2 linked regions of the Prochlorococcus marinus str. MIT 0918 genome follow. The protein of the gene in region 1 interacts with the protein of each later gene in a pairwise test. Links are inferred from orthologs where the notes say so. Each region holds a gene or a part of one and is shown in the gene's direction. Other genes may lie near its edges.

Region 1 (16,764 bases):
ATTTACTAGTTGATGCAGCACAAAGCTTTGGTCAAATCTCTATCAAAGATGCTGCTTCAAAAGCAGATATTTATGCTTTTACAGGGCATAAATGGGCATTTGGACCGGAAGGTCTTGGAGGGGTTATCCTTTCAGAGAGAGTGTTAAGTGAATCAAATCCTACTCTAGTTGGATGGAAAAGTCTTAAAAAAGAAGAGAGCATTTATAGCAATAATCTCAACCCCTTTCATACAGATGGTAGACGATTTGAAATAGCAACCTCATGTACCCCTTTATTAGCAGGCTTACGCAACTCTCTTAATCTTCTTCAACAAGAAGGAACTGCTAGTGAAAGGCTCAAAACAATTAAAACTTTTAGCAACAGACTATGGTCAAAATTAATGGCTGCAAAGGGGATAAACCCCATTCTGCAAACATCCCCACCTGCAGGTTTAGTTGCTTTTAACATAGATTCTCAACTTTCTCCAAATCAAATCGTCAAGAAACTTGGCAGACAATCTATTTGGATAAGAGTTTTAGAAGATCCCACATGGTTACGAGCATGTGTTCATATAACAAGTACCGAAGAAGAAATAAACAAACTTATCTATTCAGTAATAGAAATTACTAAAGAGACAGTTTTATAACCTCAAAGTCAAAGCTTGTCTCGCAATCTCCCTATCATCAAAAGGGATTTTTTCTAATCCAAGTATTTGATAATTCTCATGTCCTTTGCCAGCAATTAATACGACATCCTTGGGAGCAGCCTTCAAAACTGCCAACTCAATCGCATTACGTCGATCACTCTCAACAATCACCTCTTCCTCTGTAGGTATTCCAGTTAAAACATCTTTAATAATCAGCTGAGGGTCTTCAGTGCGTGGGTTATCCGATGTAAGTATGACGAAATCAGCTAATTGTGCTGCAACAGCTCCCATTAATGGACGTTTACCTTTATCTCTATCTCCACCACAACCAAATACACAATATATTCTCCCAGTAGTCACCATACGCAAAGTAGTTAAAGCATTTTTCAAGCCATCTGGTGTATGTGCATAATCGACTAAAATCACAGGTGCCTTAATCTTTCCACCTCTCAAACTTATTTGCTCCATACGGCCTGGGACTCCAGGAAATTTGTTTATAGCAGGCAAAAGTTTGTCCAAGTCGAAACCTTGTTGCAATAGCACCCCAACAGCTTCAAGCAAATTCATTAAATTAAACATTCCTATTAAAGGAGAATTAAAAAAGCCTTCTCCAAGGGGACTATGTAAAACACCTTCTACACCATTAGACGATAATTTTATATCCGTAAGGAATAGTTCTGGATGTTCGTTCTTAATTAAATTACTATCCAAAGAAGCTCTCCAACAAGCATCTTTTAATTGAGTAGACAATCTATATCCCCATGGGTCATCAATATTGACGATAGCTCTTGCTCCGTTTCCTTTTAATAGAGGTGGTTGAAACAAGAGGGTCTTTACCTGAAAATATTGCTCCATGGATTTATGGTAATCAAGGTGATCTTGTGTGAGATTTGTAAAGACAGCTCCTGAGAAACGACATCCAGTAACACGTTGCTGGGCTAAAGCATGTGAACTAACTTCCATAGCTACTAAACAAGTACCTGAAGATTCAGCTTTCGCAAGTTGGGCTTGCAATTGATCAGCAAACGAAGTTGTATGAGCTGCAGTTTGGCTATACCCTGGCCAACGGTTCACTAAAGTACCAAACAATGCAGATTGCACTCCAGAACTAGAGCTAAGATGTTCTATAAGGTATGTAGTAGTTGTTTTTCCGTTAGTCCCTGTTACACCAATCAGATTCATCTTTAATGATGGTTTGTCCCACAAAACTGCAGCCAACTCCCCCATACAAGCACTAACTGGAATAGGAGAAACAAAAACCAAATCATCTTCTTCTGGGGGATCTATCTTTGCTGCATTAATGCTTATAACTGCAGCAACTGCTCCTTTAGATAAAGCCTTCCGCCAAAAGCAACCTCCATCAACATTTTCGCCTATCAAACCTACAAATAATGCTCCCTGACACAAGTCTCTAGTATCACAGCTAATACTGTGAACCTTAATTTCTTGCAGCTCAACAGAAGATTGAATCCCAACTTCTTTTAAAAGTGAGTGGAGATCATGAGGCATACTTAAAAATGCAAAGGAAAAGCTTTAAGTTTTAAAATTTTTCTTGAATATTTTTTTGAAGCCAAGTAAAAAGCCCCTCATCTGAAAGTCTTGGTGAAACCCTTGGTAATTCAATTATTCTAGATGTTTTATATATTGCAAGAAGCAAGACTGGTACTTCTAGTGAATACCTAGCTCTATCTACTTCAGAGACACTTTCCCCATCAATATCTCGTACCCATAAATTCAAAGGTGGATTTAATTTATTCAAATCAAGATTATTTAATCGTTCTTCTAATCCTTCACATAAACAGCAACCAACCCTGCTTAAGAGAATTAATTTATTGCCATCCATCAATCAATCTGGCACAGGATCACACCCACAAGGAGTAAATGGATGGCATCGAGACAATCTCTTGACTGTAAGCCACCCACCTTTCCATGGACCATGTCTAGAGATAGCTTCTAAGCCATATTCACTACAAGTTGGAACAAATCGGCAGTTAGGTCCTAACAAAGGAGAAATCCAATTTCTATAAAAGCTGATCATGTTTAAAAACAACTTCCCAAAAAGGTCATTCATCTTCTTAATCATGTTTCAAGATAAGATATTCAGCTAGTGGAGAAAATTTGGGACAAGGTTTTAATTCCTCATCCTAAATATAATCACTATTGCCCCTTAAATTATCTTATCTATGTCTAGGTACCGTGGGCCTCGCCTGAGGATCACGCGTCGCTTGGGGGACCTCCCAGGTCTCACCCGGAAAGCCGCAAAACGGTCAAATCCACCAGGTCAGCACGGCTCAGCCCGTCGCAAGCGCTCAGAATACGCGATCCGTTTAGAAGAAAAACAAAAGCTAAGGTTTAATTACGGGATTTCGGAACGTCAGCTTGTTCGCTACGTAAAGAAAGCACGTTCAATGGAAGGCTCTACAGGTACTAACCTTCTAAAACTATTAGAAAATAGACTTGACAATGTTTGTTTTCGGCTAGGTTTTGGTCCAACCGTCCCTGGATCCCGTCAGCTTGTTAACCATGGTCATGTAACTGTTAATGGGAAAGTCCTAGATATCGCCAGTTATCAATGTAAAGCAGGTGACATCATTTCCATTCGCGAACGCAAAGCAAGCAAAACACTTGCTGAAGGCAATCTTGAATTTCCTGGTCTAGCAAATGTTCCTCCACACCTGGAATTGGAAAAGTCTAAAATGACAGCTAAGGTTATAGGTAAATGTGATCGAGAATGGGTCGCAATAGAAATCAATGAACTTCTAGTAGTTGAATACTACTCACGCAAGGTATAAAAGCTTGCTTTTAATGAGTTCTATTCATTAATATATTTACATTTAGGCCGTTACAGATTGGGGCCTAAATGTAAATATAATTATAATTGCCCAGCAAATTATTTAATGGCCAATATTCTCCAAAAGAATAATTAATAGGCAATACCTGTATAAAAGCCACAGCCATCTCAATTAAATTGACCCCTTAACATTTCGCATGAATAGATGAGGTTTTATTAAAAAAATAAAAGCAAGGAGATTTTTAATCTTTTTATATTGATCGAGAAAATCACAAATGTAAAATTAAAGTCAAATTGCTTGCTGCTAAATAAAATTGAAGGTTATTAAAGAAAAATTTAAAAAATAAATATCCTTTTTAAAATCGATGACATTCAAAATTCACAGCCATTTTTTTCATTCTTAAATGTTCTAAGGACAGAATGCAATAAAGCATTTTTCAGATGAGCTGTTACGTTAAGTAATCATATACAAAATAATTTCTGTGGTTACCGACAAGGCACTGCTCAAAGAAGTAACAAAAGAGCTTTGGCAATCTGTTAAAAAACTTCGTCCAGAGCTTGGCAAAGACCCTAGGATGCAACTGGTCCTAAAAGCTCTGATAACAATTGGAGATCTTCCAGACTCAATTCAAGCTGCAATGGTTGTAGCAACTTGCTTAGAAATGGAAGATGTCGATGAAAGCCCTAATCAAAAAGAAGAAAACCCAACAACATCAAAATCATCTCAAAGCCAAGAAGCAAGCGAAGGTAAAAGGACAGTTCGCAGAAGATCTGCTGCTAACTAAAGAAAACATTTTTAATATCAAGACACTGAATCTTATTTTATTCTTAAGGTCATATCAAAGAGGATCTACCACCATAAACCTAAATCCAAATCACTTTGCTTTTGACTAACTACTTTGCAGGCCAATTTACATTCAGTTAAATCTTTGTTTGTAAGTTTCTCAAGAATCCTCGCTTTATCAATAGGAGAAAGCTCTCCATCAGAAGTCCATTTAAGAGTTGTTTTCCTTTGGTGTGCTGAATTATGTCGATTCATTTTTTTATTCCTCACTTTTTAAATGGACTTCTAAACAACGAGTAGTACATTCAACACCCTCACTGCCCAAACTACATTCAGTGATACATTCAAAGTAAGAATCTATCGCATCTCTTTGTTCAACAAGGAATAGGTCTCTATTCTTAGAAGACATACTTTAAACCTCCTTTGACGGATGCCACTATTAGCATAAATTCACTTTTCACATGACTTTTTATCAAGGAATATAAAGTACCTAAGTATTAACTACTAGTCTCAGCTTTTGCATTTATTTCAGATTCTACTTGTTGTTTTTTTGCAAATAATAATATTAGTTCGACAAAAAACATTATTTACTCATAATCAAAGTAAAAGCTTTATTCTTTTTGGCTCAAGAACTTCCCAATACTGTTAGAGAGCTTAAATTGATTGGATGGTCCGACCAAGCTGCTAATAACTATGCAGAACTTTTAAGCTCTAACAAATTAAAAATTATAAATGATTTACAAGCAGAAGCTGGGCTTTTTGTTGCAATAATATTATTATTTTTAATAATATTTATTGCAACAAAATCATACCTTAATAATAAACCAGTTAATCAAAAAAAACAAACTAATGATGGCTTACAAACGCAATTAATCAAAGAAGAAATAGCAAATGATAATCCCTTGGAGAAAGAGGCAGAAAGTCAACAAGAGGCAATATTTAATAGTATAAATAAACCCTTAAAGGATTCAAAAAATCTATTAAAAACAGACAATTTTCTTGTACCTTTAAATCAAAACCCCATTGCAGTTAAAAGAAATAAGAAAAAAACACCTTTAAGAGTTCACTTAAAAGAGTTTATACAGGAAACTTCTATTGATATAGACAAAATAATAGAATTTACACTCTTATTATTACTAATAATTTTTGAATTTTCTAAGCAGCTATTTGAGGCTACAAATCAAACTGATAAGGTAATTGATATCACCACTTCAACTAAATTAACCAAAAGAAGTACTGAAGAGCTAAGATCCTTCCTTAAAGACATAGAGTTCGTCCCGAAGCTAAGTCGAGATCAATTGATTGATTTAATTTCAAAAAACCCTGAGGCATTAAAGAAAATCGAATTAAAAGAAAGAGAAATGAAACTAATGAAAATGACAAATATTGAACTAAGGAAATTATTAATAGGAGTTTCAAATACTTCCAAGCTTAGAAAAGTAGAGCTGGTAAAAAAAATCATCTCTCTCGAAAGGAATTCTTCATAGTATCCACGATATTAATTTAAATAGATATTTATTCTTTAGAATCTTTGAATATTTTTTGGTTCATGCAGGGAAAGCACTCTTAAAATCAATGTTTCACATTAAAATTGTCTTTCTAAGATTACTCGTAGCATTTAATTTCACTTCAAAAATATAACTTCTACTTCCATTCAATATTTATATACAATGATTATCTAGCCTAAGTAAAACACAAATCAACCAAGTGGCTTCAAGAGATACAAAAAAGAGCCACACCCTAGGAATCAATACAAGGGTGATACACCACGGTGACGGTTTTGCAAAAAATACAGGTACAGTGATGCCGCCAATATTTCCTAGTTCAACCTTTAAACATGGCAATCCCGAAGGGTTTGATTACACTCGTTCAGGAAATCCAAACTTCAAAATATTAGAATCTCTTTTGGCATCTGTAGAGAACTGCCAATATGCAACTGTTTTTGGATCAGGAGTAAGTGCCATTACCGCAATAGCAAGTTCGTTAAAATCTGGAGATCTTGTTTTATGTGAAGAAAATCTTTACGGGTGTACCGTTCGATTGTTTGAGCAAGTTTTTCAAAAATTTGGGCTTGAAACAAAATGGATTGACTTTACAACAATAAATTCCATAGAGGCCATTAAAAAAATAAATCCAACAATGGTTTGGATAGAAAGCCCAACCAATCCACTTTTAAAAATTATCGATATAAGAAAGATTTGCAAAATTGCTAATCAAAATCAAATACCCGTCGTAGTAGACAATACTTTTGCAACGCCGTTGTTGCAACGCCCACTTGATCTAGGGGCGACTATATCACTAACCAGTACTACTAAATACATTAATGGACATTCCGATGCCTTAGGTGGTGCTGTTTGCACCCAAGACTTCAATTGGGAAGAACGCATGAAATTTGCACAAAAATCACTAGGTCTACAACCATCTCCTTTTGACTGTTGGCTCATTACAAGAGGTATCAAAACACTTCCTCTACGTATTCAAAGACAAGTGGCAACTGCATTTTCTCTTGCCAATGAATTAGCTAAACACCCATCCATTAAATGGGTAAGATATCCTTTTCGAACAGACCACCCTCAAAATGATCTGGCTAAAAAACAAATGGCCGGAGGAGGAGCAATGATTACTCTAAGTCTTAAGGCTAATCAAACCCAAACTTATAATTTTTGCAAAAACCTTAAACTTTTTACCATGGCTGAAAGCCTCGGTGGAGTTGAAAGTCTTGTATGTCACCCTGCAACTATGACCCATGCCTCCCTTTCATCGCAAATAAAAGAAAAGCTTGGGATCAATGAATCACTAGTTCGCTTGTCAATTGGATGCGAAGACTCAATTGATCTAGAAAATGATCTAAACCAAAGTCTTAGCCAATTAAAGTGATTGGAAGTGAATTACTAACTGATCCTCTTTGGGAACCCAAACATCTTGGGCAAGCCATTCCGCCAAGTCCACATGCAGTCTCAGTAGCCTTGCCTAGATGGGAAGATGTTATTGCATATGAAGAAAAAGATCCAGAATGCATCAACAATCTTCAATCTATCTACCCCCGCTTTGGGTTACACCCTTTTTTAAAGGCAGTTGGTGAAAAAGCACTGAATCTTCATCTTAAAGGTGCTAATAGTGCATGGCCTTATCCAAATATCATTACTGCAAAAAAAGCCAAGGAATATTGTAATCAAATTAACAATAATGCTCAGATAACTATTAAAGAAGTTGCTGGTCTTCAATGCTTAATCGTTGATAGTAATACTACTCCAGCAGCAAAAGCATTTTGGCAACACACAGGACTAGGAGCCTCTTCTAGACAGGCAGCGATAGCACTTAATAAAGAAAAGACTCCTTCAAAAAACGCAGGTGAACATGCAAGGACTGCTATACGGAATCGACTAGCAAAAATTTATGGGTGCGAATCAAATTTAATTCAACTCCATCCTTCAGGAATGGCTGCTTTAACCACAGCCCTAGAAGCATTACAAAAATGCAGACCTCAGAATCGAACAATGCAATTAGGCTTCCCCTATGTTGATGTTTTAAAACTTCCCCAAGAAATCTTTAATGGCTGTGAACTCATACTTAATTTAGATCCTTTAAAATTAGCCAATCAACTCGATAAAAAAAAGCCTTCTGCATTAATTGTTGAACTGCCAAGCAACCCGATGTTGGAATGTGTTGATCTACCTCTTATAGCAAAAATTGCACATGAAAAAGGAATCCCGGTTATTGCAGATGACACTATTGGATCAGCTATAAATATCAATCCTCTCCCTTATGCCGACATCATATTTACATCACTAACAAAAAGCTTCGCAGGTTGTGGAGATATCCTTGCAGGTTCTTTAGTGATCAGCCCTGAATCTCAATGGAAACAAACCTTGCAAGAGCTCTTCTCTATTGAACCATTCAGTCATTTATCCGATGCTGATGCAATTCCTCTTGCAGAAGCAAGCAAAGATGTAACAACACGCGTAAATCTATTAAATCAATCTTGCATGCAACTCAAAACTCGTTTAGAGAATCATCCTCAAATAAAAAAAGTACATCATCCTGAATACTGTCAAAATTTTCAATCAATTATGCGCGCACATGGGGGATATGGATGTTTACTGTCTTTTGAGTTATCAGGCGGGATTCACAAAGCTAAGCGATTTTACAATTCATTAAAAGTATGTAAAGGGCCCAGTTTAGGAACAATGTTTACATTGGCATGTCCATATGTTCTATTGGCACATTACAAGGAACTGGATTGGGCTCAAAAATGTGGTGTACCCCCTGCACTAATTAGAGTTTCGGTTGGCATTGAGAACGCAGAAGATCTATGGGATCGCTTCAAAACAGCATTGGAAAGTTAATTAAAAGATTCAATAGTTTTTAGATCAACATCAGAATTATGCACGAAGCAATAACCTTAGCTAAGTATTAATAGGTTGGATTATTAACAATGTCTCCAATATACGAAGACAACAGCCTTGCTATAGGCAACACCCCACTGGTAAAACTTCACTCTGTCACTAAAAACTCAAAAGCTACAGTTTTAGCAAAAATTGAAGGACGTAATCCTGCTTACAGCGTGAAGTGCAGGATTGGAGCGAATATGATTTGGGACGCTGAAAAAAAAGGAGTTCTCAAAAAACATCAGACCATTATTGAGCCCACCTCAGGGAATACAGGGATTGCTTTGGCTTTCACTGCTGCTGCAAAGGGATACAAACTTATACTTACCATGCCTGAGTCCATGTCTTTAGAAAGACGTAGAGTAATGGCTGTTCTTGGAGCTGAACTAATCCTTACTGAAGCAGCGAAAGGGATGCCAGGTGCTATAGCCAAAGCCAAGGAAATTGCAGAAAGTGACCCAAATAAATACTTCATGCCAGGGCAATTTGATAACCCCGCCAATCCAGAGATTCATTTCAAAACAACCGGACCAGAAATATGGAATGATTGCAATGGCAATATTGATGTGCTTGTTGCAGGAGTAGGTACTGGAGGAACTATTACAGGAGTTTCTCGTTATTTAAAAGAAGAAAAAGGCAAAAGTATTCTGTCCGTAGCAGTAGAGCCATCTCATAGTCCTGTAATTTCCCAAACTCTCAACGGAGAAGAAGTTAAATCTGGACCTCATAAAATCCAAGGGATTGGCGCCGGTTTTATCCCTAAGAACCTAGACCTAAAACTGGTTGATCAAGTAGAACAAGTCACTAATGATGAATCAATAGCCATGGCACTTCGCTTAGCGAAAGAAGAAGGCTTATTGGTTGGTATATCATGTGGAGCGGCAGCTGCAGCAGCCATTAGATTGGCCGAGAAAGATGAATTTGCTGGGAAAACAATTGTTGTCGTTCTTCCAGATCTTGCAGAGCGTTATCTTTCATCAATAATGTTTGAAGATGTCCCAACAGGTATTATTCAACAGCCAAGCAATAACTAATAAAGTCGGGCAGAGGGTAAAACAGCATCTGGAGAGATAAACATTGCATCTCCATAAGAAAAGAACCTGTATTTTCTTTCTATTGCCTCTTGATAGAACTCAAGCAGTTTCTGCCGGCCAATAAATGCACTTACCAATAATAACAATGAGCTTTTTGGTAAATGAAAATTTGTCAATAGCCCATCAACAACTCCAAATTTATAACCAGGTTTAATAACTAAATCAACTGTTCCTTTAAATGGTTTAAGGGACCCTCCTCCAGCTATAAATGATGCTTCAAGAGACCTTACAGTTGTTGTCCCAATAGCAATAATGCGTCCTCCTCTCAATTGACACGCTTGACAGGCTGAAACAACCTCTGGCTTCACCTCAACCCACTCACTATGGAGTTGTAAATTTTCCAAATTCTCCTCTTCCAATGGTCGGAAAGTTCCAAGGCCTACATGAAGTGTCACTCTTGCTTGTTCTACTCCGCGTTTAGCTAAATCATCCAAAAGATCATCGCTAAAATGTAAGCCTGCTGTTGGAGCTGCCACAGCGCCTGGGCGAGATGCATATCTAGTTTGATATCGCTGATCATTACTTGAATCATGCCTATGAATATATGGGGGTACAGGCATCTCACCGTACAAGTCAAGGCAGTGTTCAATCTTCTCTCTATCACTAAAGCATTTAGGGAACTGAACAATTCGACCTCCAGTCTTCACATCTCTGTCAACGATAGTTAATGAAAGAGATTGTTTTCCACCAGCTTCTAACAAAAAACAATCACCAGGTCTCATTTTTTTTCCAGGTTTTACTAGGCACAACCATTTCCCATCACCTTTAGGTTCTAATAACAAAAGTTCTCCCAAACCACCATTTTTTAATCGGACTTTTAATCTTGCTCTTAACACACGAGTGTCATTCATCACTAATAGATCCCCTTCTTTTAGCTCCGTAGTTAAATCCCAAACTTTCGAATGACTAATTTCTAAGGAATCTTCAGATTGCCTAGAGACAACCATCATGCGAGCTTCATGCCTTGGCTCAATAGGCTCTTGAGCTATGAGTTGATTTGACAACTCATAGTCATAAGAACTGAGTAAAAAATCTCTGGATTCAGATAACAATTTCAATCATCACCTAATTAACTAACGCAATCCATTTTTAAGAACAATACTAATCTTTAAGCAGCAAGACTTTCAGGTTTATTCTCAATCAAATGCGAGAGGTCTTTCAAGAAAGCTGCGCCATCAGCACCATAAACCACTCTATGATCAGCAGTAAGATTTACTTGCATTTGACGTTTCACTGAAATAGATCCATCTTTACCTGCTATGACTGTAGGCAATGAGGCAGCAACTGCGAGAATAGCTCCCGTCCCAGGAGGAAGTATCGCATCAAATCTATCTACTCCAAACATACCCAAGTTTGAAAGAGTAAAAGTCCCACTATTGTATTCATTAGGTTGCAATTGCTTAGCTCTAGAACGCTTAACTAAATCAGCCCATTGTGCTGACAATTCAAACAAATCAACAATATCTGCATTTTGAAGCACAGGTGTTATAAGCCCCCCTTCCTCCATTGCTACTGCAACGGCAACATTTACTTGATTGGGATATACCATACCGTCATTACTCCAAGCTGCATTTAATTGAGGATGTCTAGCTAAAGTGATTCCAACAGCTTTTGCAAGCAAAGCTGTCATTGTGACTCCCTTAGGCTTTACTTGCTTATAAAAATGATCAAGTTTATCTGTTGTAATCGCATATCCCACTCTGAAACATGGAACAGATAAACTGGTCTCCATATTTCTATTTACAGCCTCCTGCAGTGTATTGAATTTAATTGTTTCTCCTGGTTTACCAAAACTATTGCCCTTGGGGATTTCATCAATACGTTTGACAGAATTATCAGAAGGCTGATTTGCAACAGAAGCTTTCTCAAAAGCAATCGAGGCAGGAGCATTGCTTTCAGCAATCCAAGGAACAGTTACAGGCTGGCCTTGGGCTTTCTGAACATCTTCAGCTTGAATTCTTCCATGAGGGCCGCTGCCAGGAACTGTTTTTAAGTCAACGCCAAGTTGAGAGGCAAGTTTTTTAGCCCTAGGAGTAGCAATAACCCTACCTGTATTTACTACAGCTCTATGAGGAATTTGAACTGAAGAAGGTAGTTTTTGCTTTACAGCAGATGGAGAAGCAGATTTGGCTGGGGTTTGAGAAGCAGTTATTTTCTTTTTGTCCTTTGTGGGAGAAGACTCTTTGGAAATAGAGCCTTTTGACTGAGGTGGGTTATTGGCTTGAACAGATGCTATTTCGCCTTCTGATTCAACAATCAAACCTATTGTTTCACCAACTGGAACAGTACTACCCGAAGGCATTAAAACAGCAGCCAAAAACCCATCTTGGAAAGACTCAACATCCATATCAGCTTTATCCGATTCAACGACAAGAACTGATTCTCCTCTTGCAACCTTTTCACCAGGTTTTTTTAACCATTCAACAATCTTCCCCTCAGTCATAGTTGAACTAAGGGCTGGCATAAAAATGTCGTGTGATGCCATAATTGTGTCTTGGACTTAGTTTTGAGTATTTTACCTAAACAAGTGACTCAAGTTTTTAGACTCAGATCACTTGATCAGACCAGTTATTTATCATGTTAGTTCTCAAAGTGCATGCTTCTACTTTTTTTGCTTGCATTTAATTTATAAAACTCCCAAGAATGTATTAAAAAAGAAATAAATCAAAAATCAAATTTGATCTATAGACTCAACAACGCCATCTCTAACAAGCAAAGAAACCTTCATTTTATCTACCAAGTTATCTCCTTTTTTTAGATCACAAAAACTCTCTATTTGGCCTTGTTCAACAATCTCTTCCATCTCTAACTCTCTAATTTGAGCTTGTTGCTGTAACAAGTTTCGTTTTTGTTCCTCTAACTCAGAACGTTTCATTGCGACCTGTTGCTGAACTTGAGCAACTTGTTCTTGAACTCGAGGATCAAGAGGATTTGAAGTTTGAGTTCTTAACCCTTCAACAACTTGTTGACCTTCTTGTTCTAATTGAGCTAATTGCTGATCACTTGTTGAAATAGCCGAGCTTATTTCCTTCTCAGCTTCTTCTTTCCAAGCAGGAGTAACAACAGCTCTAATAGTGATAGAACGTTTAATTGAAAGAGTAGTTACTTCAGACATTAATAAAAAAGCAATTCAGGCCAAGGTTCTCAGCCAATGTGAAATAGTTTAACTAAATTTTCCACGAAAAAAGTTATAAACCAAAAATATCTTCAATAGCATTACGATCACGTTTTGCAATCCTATCGCGTCTTTGTTTTAACGTCTGCGTTAATAAGCCATTCTCAATTGAAAATGGCTTAACTAAAGCCACCCCGGCTACTCTTTCATCAGAACGAGAACCTTGGCGAATAGAAAGCAGCCTATTAATTTCTCCCTTAAGAAACTTTCTTAAATTCTTATCACCAAAAGAGCCCCCCAAGTCTTCTCCTAAAGACAAATTCTTTTCTAATGCCCAAATCAACATTTGTTCAACATTAGGAACTAATAAAGCCCCTAATTGCCTTTGGTCTTGACCAACAATCATTAACTGTTCAATAAGATGACTAGAAACCAAAGCTTCTTCCAATGGCCCTGGTTCAATATTCTCCCCATTACTTAAAACAATAGTATCTTTAGCTCTTCCAGTAAGCACAACTGTTCCGTCTTTAAGCAACATTCCAAGATCACCAGTATCAAACCATCCTTCTGAATCAAGTACTTTTAGAGATTCTTCTGGTTTTCTTAAATAACCCTTCATTACTTGAGGCCCTCGCACCAAAACCTTTCCTTGTTGAGAAAATCGCATTGGCGTACCTTTCTCAGGGTCAACTATACGAAACTCTGTTTGAGGCAAGGGCAATCCTGAACTGCCCCTAATATTCCTCCAGGTTCTTCTACAGCTTAAGACAGGGCTTGTCTCAGTAAGTCCATAGCCAACTAATAATTCTACTCCAAGAGCTTCAAAAAACTCATCAACATGAGGAGCTATTGCCCCCCCTCCATTTATTGGGAATTGCAACCTACCACCCGAAAGTTGTTTAAGAACTTTGGGCCACAAAGTTAAAGCAGCAAGACAATGAAAAGGCCAACGATAAACAACTTCTAAAGAAGATAATATTCTCCTATAAACTTTTACATTTACCAATAACAAATCACGTGATTCCCTTAAAGCTAATTTAAAACAATGGCTATTAGAAAGAGCAGCTTTAATAATTAATTGACGAGAGCGAGGCATTTTATTTAACGCATCATCAAAACCGGTCTTAATCGCCTCCCAAAGCCTTGGAACTGTTGCCATAACAACAGGTTTAACCTTTTTTAAATCATCTTTTAAATGTTTAATAGTTGTATAGTTCTGAGAACATGCACAAGAAAAGAAATAATACTCAGCACTCCTTTCATAAGAGTGCCAAATAGGTAAAACGCTAAGGAGAGGTGTACCCGGAGAAGGGCTCGCAATACATGCTAAAGATCGCATTTGATGCAGAAAGTTTTCATGAGTCAAAGGGACACCTTTAGGGCGACCAGTAGTCCCAGAAGTATATAAAATAGTTGCAATGTTATTGGAACAATTATCTGCAACGGGCTTTTGAAGATACTTTTCTCCACTTCGCATAAAGTCTTCCCATTTAATCAAACCATCTTTAGTCTCTCCCTCTAGCTGTAAAACAAATTTTAATTGTGTTTTTTGCTCTTGATTTAACGAAAGTTTTTCCCACAAGCTTGCTGATTGAACTATTAAACCAACTGATTGAGAATCATCCAAGATATAACGAAGCTCTTCGACTGGCGCTGAAGCTCCTCTCACAGCATCAGCAGCCCCTAACCTCATCAAACCTTGATCAACAATTAACCATCGAGGACTATTTTCTGAAAACAACGCAATAACATCATTATTTTTTACTCCTAAAGAATTAAAAGCAGCTGCAGCTATTGAAATCTTGTCAGCAAGCTCTTTATAGGTATAACTCTCACGGGCTATTGAATGTGGAGCATCAACAGCTAATAAATCACCATGATGATTTCTCAACCATGGCCATATTTGATCAACTCGCTTAATTTCCTTTACACAATGATGAGCATTTAGTGCTTTTTGCTCTCGTTGTGTAGAAATCCAATGTGATCTTGCTAAACCATTCTTCGCATTGGTCTCTGCACCATTCATTCTCTTGAAAATTTGCAAACTTTTACTCCCAATTTTTAAGGTTGACATTTGAATAATAAATTTTTACGTCCTCCCAAAGTTTTTTTACTACTTCTATAACAATCCGAAATGCTTGCTCAGGTTTTTCTTCATAAAAAAACGAACCTCCCTCATTTTAACTTCAGGAATGAATTCATTAATTTTGCCAATTGGATGTTCTGATAAGCCACAAGGAATGATCTCATTAAAACCAGACAGGTCACAATTAACATTCAAGGCTAATCCATGCTGAGTAACCCATCTTTTGCAACCTACCCCAATTGCTCCAACCTTTTTACCTTCGCACCAAACACCTGTCAGGCCCTTCATTCTTTGACCAATCAGCCCAAGATCAGCCAATACATCAATCAAAACAGCTTCAAGCTCTCTTAAGTACCAATTCAAATCTGTTTTATAACGGTGAAGATCTAACACCAAATAAACCACTAATTGGCCAGGTAAATGGTGTGTAACTTCGCCTCCTCTATCAATTCGATATAAATCTACTGATGTTTTTTTAGAGTCAAAAAGTAAATTATCTTTACTAGCAGCTCTTCCAAGAGTAAAGCAATGAAAATGTTCAAGCATCCAAATCGCTTGTTTAGACGAAGGATCTGCTAATAAAGCCTTTTGCCAGTTCTTCTGCCAATCCCAAGCAGATTGAAAATCTATTAATTCAGTAGGTTCAAAAAGAACCGTAGAGGGACCTTCTTCTGATAGATATTTTATGGCTAACTTATGCATATCTTTAGATCTCAAGGAGGAAGAATGAAATTGTTGATTCATGGCCGAAATCTTGAGTTAACACCTGCATTACGTGAATACACAAAGGCAAAACTTGAAAAAGCTATTCATCATTTTGAGGAAATGGTACAAGAAGCTGATGTTCATCTATCAGTAGCAAAAAATCCAAGAGTGCCCCAACAAACTGCTGAGGTGACTGTTTTTGCTAATGGCACTGTTATACGTGCACAAGAACGAAGCCAAAATCTTTATGCAAGTATTGACCTTGTTGCAAATAAGCTTTGCAGACAATTAAGAAAATACAAAGAGCGTCATACTGATCATCATCACAGTAATGGGCATAGTGCTTCTCCTACACCTGCTACGGAAAAAATTCTAGAAGAGAAGTCCATAGACAGTTCGCTCTTAGAAGGCAAAGAGGCCCAACTACCTACACCAGGTATACGACGCAAATATTTTCCAATGCCTCTCATGACCATTGAACAAGCAAGGCATCAGCTTGATTTAATAGACCATGACTTTTATGTTTTCAAAGATATAGACAGTCAACAATTACAGGTTATTTATAAACGAAATCACGGAGGATATGGCGTTATTCAAGCCAAGAGTTAATGCCATATCAATATAAATCTTTGCACAAGATAATCTCTGACTTGCCATCTTTCATTCATCAAGCTGCTTTAGAACCTCATCTTGATTTGGAGTCTTTCAACCAAATCTGTGACGCCTGCAATCATTTTAATTTTGCAGGTTTATGTACAAACCTCATTAGAATCCCAGAGGCCAGAAAACGCATAGCCACTAATAAAAAAACTAGTCTTATTGCAGTTATAGCATTTCCTTTCGGTGCCATCCCTAGCAAAATAAAAAAGATAGAGGCCGAATGGGCCTCAGAGCATGGAGCAGATGAGATAGAAGTAGTCCCTAATTTTCTCAAACTTCATCAAGGCGATATTCAAAATTTTGCGGAAGAGCTTGCAGATATAAATGAAATAGGCTTACCTTGCCGAGTAATTCTTGACACAAACCAGCTCTCTCATGAAAAGTTGACTATTGCTATAGAAGCCTGTTTAGAAGCAGGCATATCTGAAATTCAAACAGGCACTGGATTTGGGCCAAAAACAACTAAATCTCACATCTTAAAATTAGTCTCTATAACAAAAAACCGTTGTGCAATA
Region 2 (5,696 bases), 490 kb from region 1 along the record:
AGCATTAATTCTCTATTGTGACCACATTGAAACTTGGCATACAGGTGTGAAATTCCATATTCAACAGGAGAGTGACATCCCTGCCTCAACTCAACTGTACAATCAAATATGTTTTGCTATTGCTGCTAGGCACTATCCTCCTGGACATAGGCTCCCAAGCACGCGTCAATTAGCTATGCAAACTGGTTTGCATAGAAATACAATTAGCAAGGTATATCGGCAATTAGAAACCGATGGGGTTGTTGAAGCTATTGCTGGTTCAGGTATTTACGTTCGAGATCAACAAAAGCAAAGAGAGCTAAAGGAAGCTAATGCTCAAAGGAAAAAAGGGATTACTGATCTAGACCAAGAGGTCAGAAATAGCGTTGATGAATTACTTAATGCTGGATGTACTCTCCAACAAACAAGAGAGTTATTTGTGCAAGAAATTGACTGGAGACTGCGTTGTGGGGCAAGAGTTCTTATCAGTACACCAAGAGAGGATTTAGGTGCTTCTATGCTAATAGCTGAAGAATTAGGTCCAAACCTGAATGTTCCAATTGAAGTTGTTCCAATGGAAGAACTAGAAGCTGTTCTAGAAACTTCCAATATAGGAACTGTTGTTACTAGCCGTTATTTCCTTCAACCATTAGAAGAGTTAGCAAAACGACATAGTGTCAGAGCAATAGCAGTAGATCTCAGTGATTTTGAAAAAGAACTCAACCTACTCAAAGAGTTGCGAGCAGGAAGTTGTGTTGGAATTGTAAGTATTAGCCCAGGCATACTTAGAGCAGCGGAAGTGATTTTACACAGCATGAGAGGAAATGAACTCTTGCTTATGACTGCCAATCCTGACGTAGGAAGTAGACTACTAGCTCTTTTAAGAGCATCAAACTATGTTTTATGTGATAGTCCTAGTCTTCCAATAGTTGAACATACGCTTAGACAAAATCGCTCCCAACTCATTCGAATGCCACAAATTCACTGTGCAGAAAAATATCTAAGCGATTCAACTCTGGAACGCCTTCAAAAAGAAATTGGTCTTCTTAAATAACAATTTCCTTATTTCTTTGAGAAGATGCTTAAAGCTTTTTACTCAGATTTAGCGATTATTCGCGAAAGAGATCCAGCAGCAAGAGGAATTCTAGAAATAGTACTCTGCTATCCAGGATTTCAGGCAATAGTTCTTCATCGTATTAGCCACAAACTATGGAACAAAAGAATACCTCTTTTGCCAAGGGTTCTTAGTCAATTTACAAGGGCCGTGACAGGTATAGAAATTCATCCTGGTGCAAAAATAGGAAAAGGTGTTTTTATTGACCATGGAATGGGAGTTGTTATTGGCGAAACAACTGAAATAGGTAATCGATGCCTTCTATATCAGGGCGTCACACTAGGAGGTACAGGAAAAAGCCATGGGAAAAGGCATCCAACCTTATCTGAAAATGTTGTGGTAGGAGCTGGTGCAAAAGTTTTAGGGGCAATAAAAGTAGGAGCTAATACCAGAATTGGAGCAGGCTCAGTTGTAGTAAGAGATGTGGAAGCAGACAGTACAGTCGTTGGAATCCCTGGGAGGATTATTCATCAAAGTGGTGTTCGCATAAATCCTTTAGCCCACTCTGCCCTCCCTGATGCTGAAGCAACTATTATTAAAAACCTAATGGATAGAATCGACTGCTTAGAAAGTGAAGTGAGAACACTAAGTAATATTCTAGATGAATTAAATAAGGGTAATGTTACTCCTAACAAAATATTTTCTGGAGAAGCACAAAACCTCAAAGATAAGGAAATTATTGAATTTCTTGGAGATAATATTAAAGAAGATTAATTCTTTTCTGGTGGGGCAGGTTGAAACATAAACATAGAGTAAATAACATTTCTTCTCATATTTGTCATCATCTCAAGGAACATATCATACCCTTCATTTTTATATTCAATTAAAGGATCTTTCTGGCCATATCCTCTCAACCCTACAGATTCTCTTAAAGCATCCATAGCTTGTAAATGCTCTCTCCATAGTGTATCTATTTGTTGAAGAATAAAAAATCTTTCCGCTTCTCTCATAAGTCCTGGTCTATCTTTTTCAATTTGTGTTTCCTTTAAGTCATAAGCATTTCTTAATTGCTCTTGAAGAAATGCTTGCAACTCATCAATATCCAAACCTTTAATATCACTTGGTTTTAAATCATCTAATAGATATACAAACTCCTGAACCTTGGATACTAATTGTTGTAGATCCCATTCTTCAGATGGCAAATCAGAATTGACATAAGCAAAAACAATCTCTTGCATAGTCCTTTCACCATATCCAATTACTTGTTTCTTTAGTTCAATACCTTCTAAAACTCTATGTCGTTCAGAATAAACAGCGCGTCTTTGATTATTCATAACCTCATCATATTCAAAAACCTGTTTTCGAATATCAAAATAATAAGTTTCAACTTTTTTCTGAGCACTTTCTAAAGATCTTGTCAACATTCCTGACTCAATTGGTATATCTTCATCAACACGAAAAGCGTTCATCAATGAAGCAACTCTCTCACCACCAAAAATTCGAAGCAAGTTATCTCCTAATGACAAAAAGAATCTTGTACTGCCTAAATCTCCTTGCCGCCCTGCTCGACCTCTTAACTGATTATCCACTCGACGAGATTCATGTCGCTCCGTACCAATAACATGTAACCCTCCAACTTCTCTAACATGCTTTTCTTCTTGCTTAACCACAACATCATATTCTGATTTCACTGTTGAAATAGCTTCTCTCAAAGACTTAATTAAGGGGTCTTCAGTTGGAGCCTTTTCTGCAGCCGTTGAAATACGATCTTCAAGGTCAATTGGACTTAATTTTCTATCCCCCCATGCTTTAACTAACTTACGTTCCAATTCTATAAGAACTTTCTCCGTATCATCTGTCAAAATACAGGGGTAAAGACTGCTAACAGGAACACTCTTGGTAATTGTCTGAGATTTAATATTTTTGGAATTTTCATTTTCCTCTCCAAATCCCGTAGATGATTGATCTTGTCGTTGTAGCGGTATAGGTGGTTTATGTCCATCCTCTGGCTTAACTAATTTGGGAGCAAGGGCCTCTCTTACCTTTAAACGCGCCATATAATCACTGTTACCCCCAAGAATAATGTCCGTGCCGCGGCCTGCCATATTAGTTGCAATAGTTACTGCACCTGCTCTACCTGCCTGTGCAACAATCTCAGCCTCACGTTCAACGTTCTCAGGTTTAGCGTTAAGGAGATTATGAGGTATCTTTTGTTCAGATAACAAAGCGCTTAAAACCTCACTTTTCTCAACACTGGTTGTCCCTACTAAAACAGGCCTCCCTTGATTGTGTATCTGCGCAGTTTCATTGGCCACAGCTCTCCACTTAGCAGCTTCTGTTTTGAAGACTTGATCTACCCAATCTTCTCTAGACCGAGGTCGATTAGTAGGAATTACAGTTGTCTCAAGTTGATATGTTTTTTCAAATTCAACCTCCTCAGTTTTAGCAGTTCCAGTCATACCAGCTAGACGTGGATATAAAAGAAAGAAGTTCTGATATGTAATTGATGCAAGAGTCTGTGTTTCAGGCTGAATTGGCAATTGTTCCTTTGCTTCTATTGCTTGATGTTGTCCATCACTCCACCGACGTCCTGGCATTACACGTCCTGTAAATTCATCTACAATTACAGCCTCATTACTTCTTACGATGTAATTGACATCTTTAATAAATAATTCTTTGGCTTTTAAAGCATTAGTGATGTAATGAGCCCAGGGATCTTTAGGATCATATAAATCACTAACATTTAATAACTGCTCCGATTTAGCAAATCCTTCATCAGTCAAAGTGCAGGTTCTTTGTTTTTCATCTACTTCATAATCACCTTCTGGATCAATCCCATCTTTTCCCATCTCAGCAGCTCGTTGTAAAGCAAGGACAACTTCTGCAGCTTTTTGATACTTTTCTTGAGGTCGTTCTACTTGTCCAGAAATAATTAATGGAGTTCTAGCCTCATCAATTAAAATTGAATCAACTTCATCAATAATACAAAATTGAAAATTTTTCTGAACAATCTCATTAATATCATTAGCCATATTATCTCTTAAATAATCAAATCCAAGTTCTGAATTTGTCGCATAAGTTATATCACATTGATAATTTTTTCGTCTCTCTAAAGGATTCATATCTTGTTGAATCAAACCTACAGATAATCCTAAAAATCTATGCACTTGTCCCATCCACTCTGCATCTCGTCTTGCTAAATAATCATTAACAGTTACTACATGGACTCCTCTACCTGTAAGAGCATTTAAATAACTAGGCAAAGTTGCAACTAGGGTTTTACCTTCTCCAGTTTTCATTTCAGCAATTTGCCCTTCATGTAAAACCATTCCGCCTATTAGTTGCACATCAAAATGTCTCATTCCTAAGACTCTCTTACTTGCTTCTCTAACTACTGCAAAAGCTTCCGGGAGAAGTTCATCCAAACACTCTCGTTGTAAATCAAAATTGGAAATTTTATCCAATTGACTGCGAAAAAGAGCGGTTTTTGCTCTTAATTCATCGTCAGTCAGAGGAGATATCTCCTCTTCCAAAATATTGATATCAGACAAAATCGGCTGATAGCGCTTCAGCTTGCGAGCATTTGGATCTCCCAGCAAAAGCTTGAGCATGATTACAGGAACTACAAATACCTACTTAGCCTAACTAACTACGATCAGAGTTACATACGTCATAAAAGAATTAAGCGCTATAAAAGACATATGTGAAGTTTATTTGAAGGGTTATTCAAAGAAAATTTGATTTATGATGTTTTACTATGCAACGCCTAAAACTGATCCATCATGCACCAGGGGCCCCTGGATTGAGATTTTTAGGCCTAGGTCCATACTTCCTACCCATACAAGGACTTACTAAACTCCAAAAACTTCTTGAAAAACATGCTTTTTGGGCAACAGGGAGAAATTATAAAAATCTACGTAAATTACTTGCTAAAAGCACAATAGTTATAACTCTATGGAGAGGAAAGAGATTAATCGGTTTTGGCAGAGCAACAAGTGATGGGGTTTATAGGGCTGTTTTATGGGACATAGTTGTTGCAGGTGATTTGCAAGGACAAGGGCTGGGTAGAAAAGTAGTGGAAGCTCTTCTCTCATCTCCTTCAATTAAAGAAGTAGAACGTATTTATCTAATGACCACAAATAGTGATGAGTTCTACAAGCAACTTGGCTTTAAAAATTGCAATCATCAAAAATTACTAATTAGATCAAAAAGTTAAAAATTGACCCGATAACACTAAAAAGGAAAGCCCCTGAGAAGACTAACCTTATTAAAAAGTAAAAATTTTAAACGCTGGAATCTATCAAAAAGAAGTATTAATTCGACTTTTTAAAGCGGATGAAGAGATTCGAACTCTCGACCCTCTCCTTGGCAAGGAGATGCTCTACCACTGAGCTACATCCGCAAGTCCATAAATATTCTACCTACCAAAGCAGCATGACTTAAGAAAGGTCCTATGGTCAATGATTTGAGTTAATTGATACGGGTTGATTAATTCAAAGAATTCATCAATGAACCCATTTCAATAGCTTGCAATGCATAATTCCAACCAAGATTACTTTTAACACCAGCTCTTTCTAAGGCCTGTTGCATAGTGTCAGTAGTAAGTAAACCAAAAATTATTGGCACCCCTGTTTCTCTTGAAACTGATGCAATTCCTTTACTG

What was found.
Region 2: the proteins of cysK (region 1) and epsC interact in binary tests that used the Escherichia coli proteins (3 or more experiments, as listed by UniProt). The link is inferred for Prochlorococcus marinus str. MIT 0918 from one-to-one orthologs.

Annotation. Positions count from the first base shown.
Region 1 is NZ_CP114780.1:1,634,034-1,650,797, reverse strand. Bases 7,834-10,629 are described here. They hold cysK (cysteine synthase A), read left to right. Parts: upstream 7,834-8,636; coding sequence 8,637-9,623; downstream 9,624-10,629. Other genes in these bases: queA (tRNA preQ1(34) S-adenosylmethionine ribosyltransferase-isomerase QueA), read right to left, coding at 9,620-10,629; O5636_RS08915 (PLP-dependent transferase), read left to right, coding at 7,834-8,547. Also shown: O5636_RS08965 (aminotransferase class V-fold PLP-dependent enzyme), read left to right, coding at 1-626; O5636_RS08960 (UDP-N-acetylmuramoyl-L-alanyl-D-glutamate--2,6-diaminopimelate ligase), read right to left, coding at 621-2,135; O5636_RS08955 (glutaredoxin family protein), read right to left, coding at 2,167-2,469; membrane protein insertion efficiency factor YidD, read right to left, coding at 2,473-2,709; rpsD (30S ribosomal protein S4), read left to right, coding at 2,810-3,418; O5636_RS08940 (TIGR03894 family protein), read left to right, coding at 3,900-4,202; O5636_RS08935 (hypothetical protein), read right to left, coding at 4,268-4,456; O5636_RS08930 (hypothetical protein), read right to left, coding at 4,461-4,610; O5636_RS08925 (hypothetical protein), read left to right, coding at 4,822-5,688; O5636_RS08920 (trans-sulfuration enzyme family protein), read left to right, coding at 5,909-7,078; more of O5636_RS08915, read left to right, coding at 7,075-7,833; more of queA, read right to left, coding at 10,630-10,735; O5636_RS08900 (dihydrolipoamide acetyltransferase family protein), read right to left, coding at 10,792-12,168; O5636_RS08895 (YlqD family protein), read right to left, coding at 12,355-12,798; O5636_RS08890 (long-chain fatty acid--CoA ligase), read right to left, coding at 12,872-14,824; lipoyl(octanoyl) transferase LipB, read right to left, coding at 14,918-15,586; and 2 more genes.
Region 2 is NZ_CP114780.1:1,148,348-1,154,043, forward strand. Bases 23-2,932 are described here. They hold epsC (serine O-acetyltransferase EpsC), read left to right. Parts: upstream 23-1,057; coding sequence 1,058-1,807; downstream 1,808-2,932. Other genes in these bases: O5636_RS06365 (GntR family transcriptional regulator), read left to right, coding at 47-1,033; secA (preprotein translocase subunit SecA), read right to left, coding at 1,804-2,932. Outside these bases: more of secA, read right to left, coding at 2,933-4,644; O5636_RS06380 (GNAT family N-acetyltransferase), read left to right, coding at 4,791-5,249; ribH (6,7-dimethyl-8-ribityllumazine synthase), read right to left, coding at 5,522-5,696.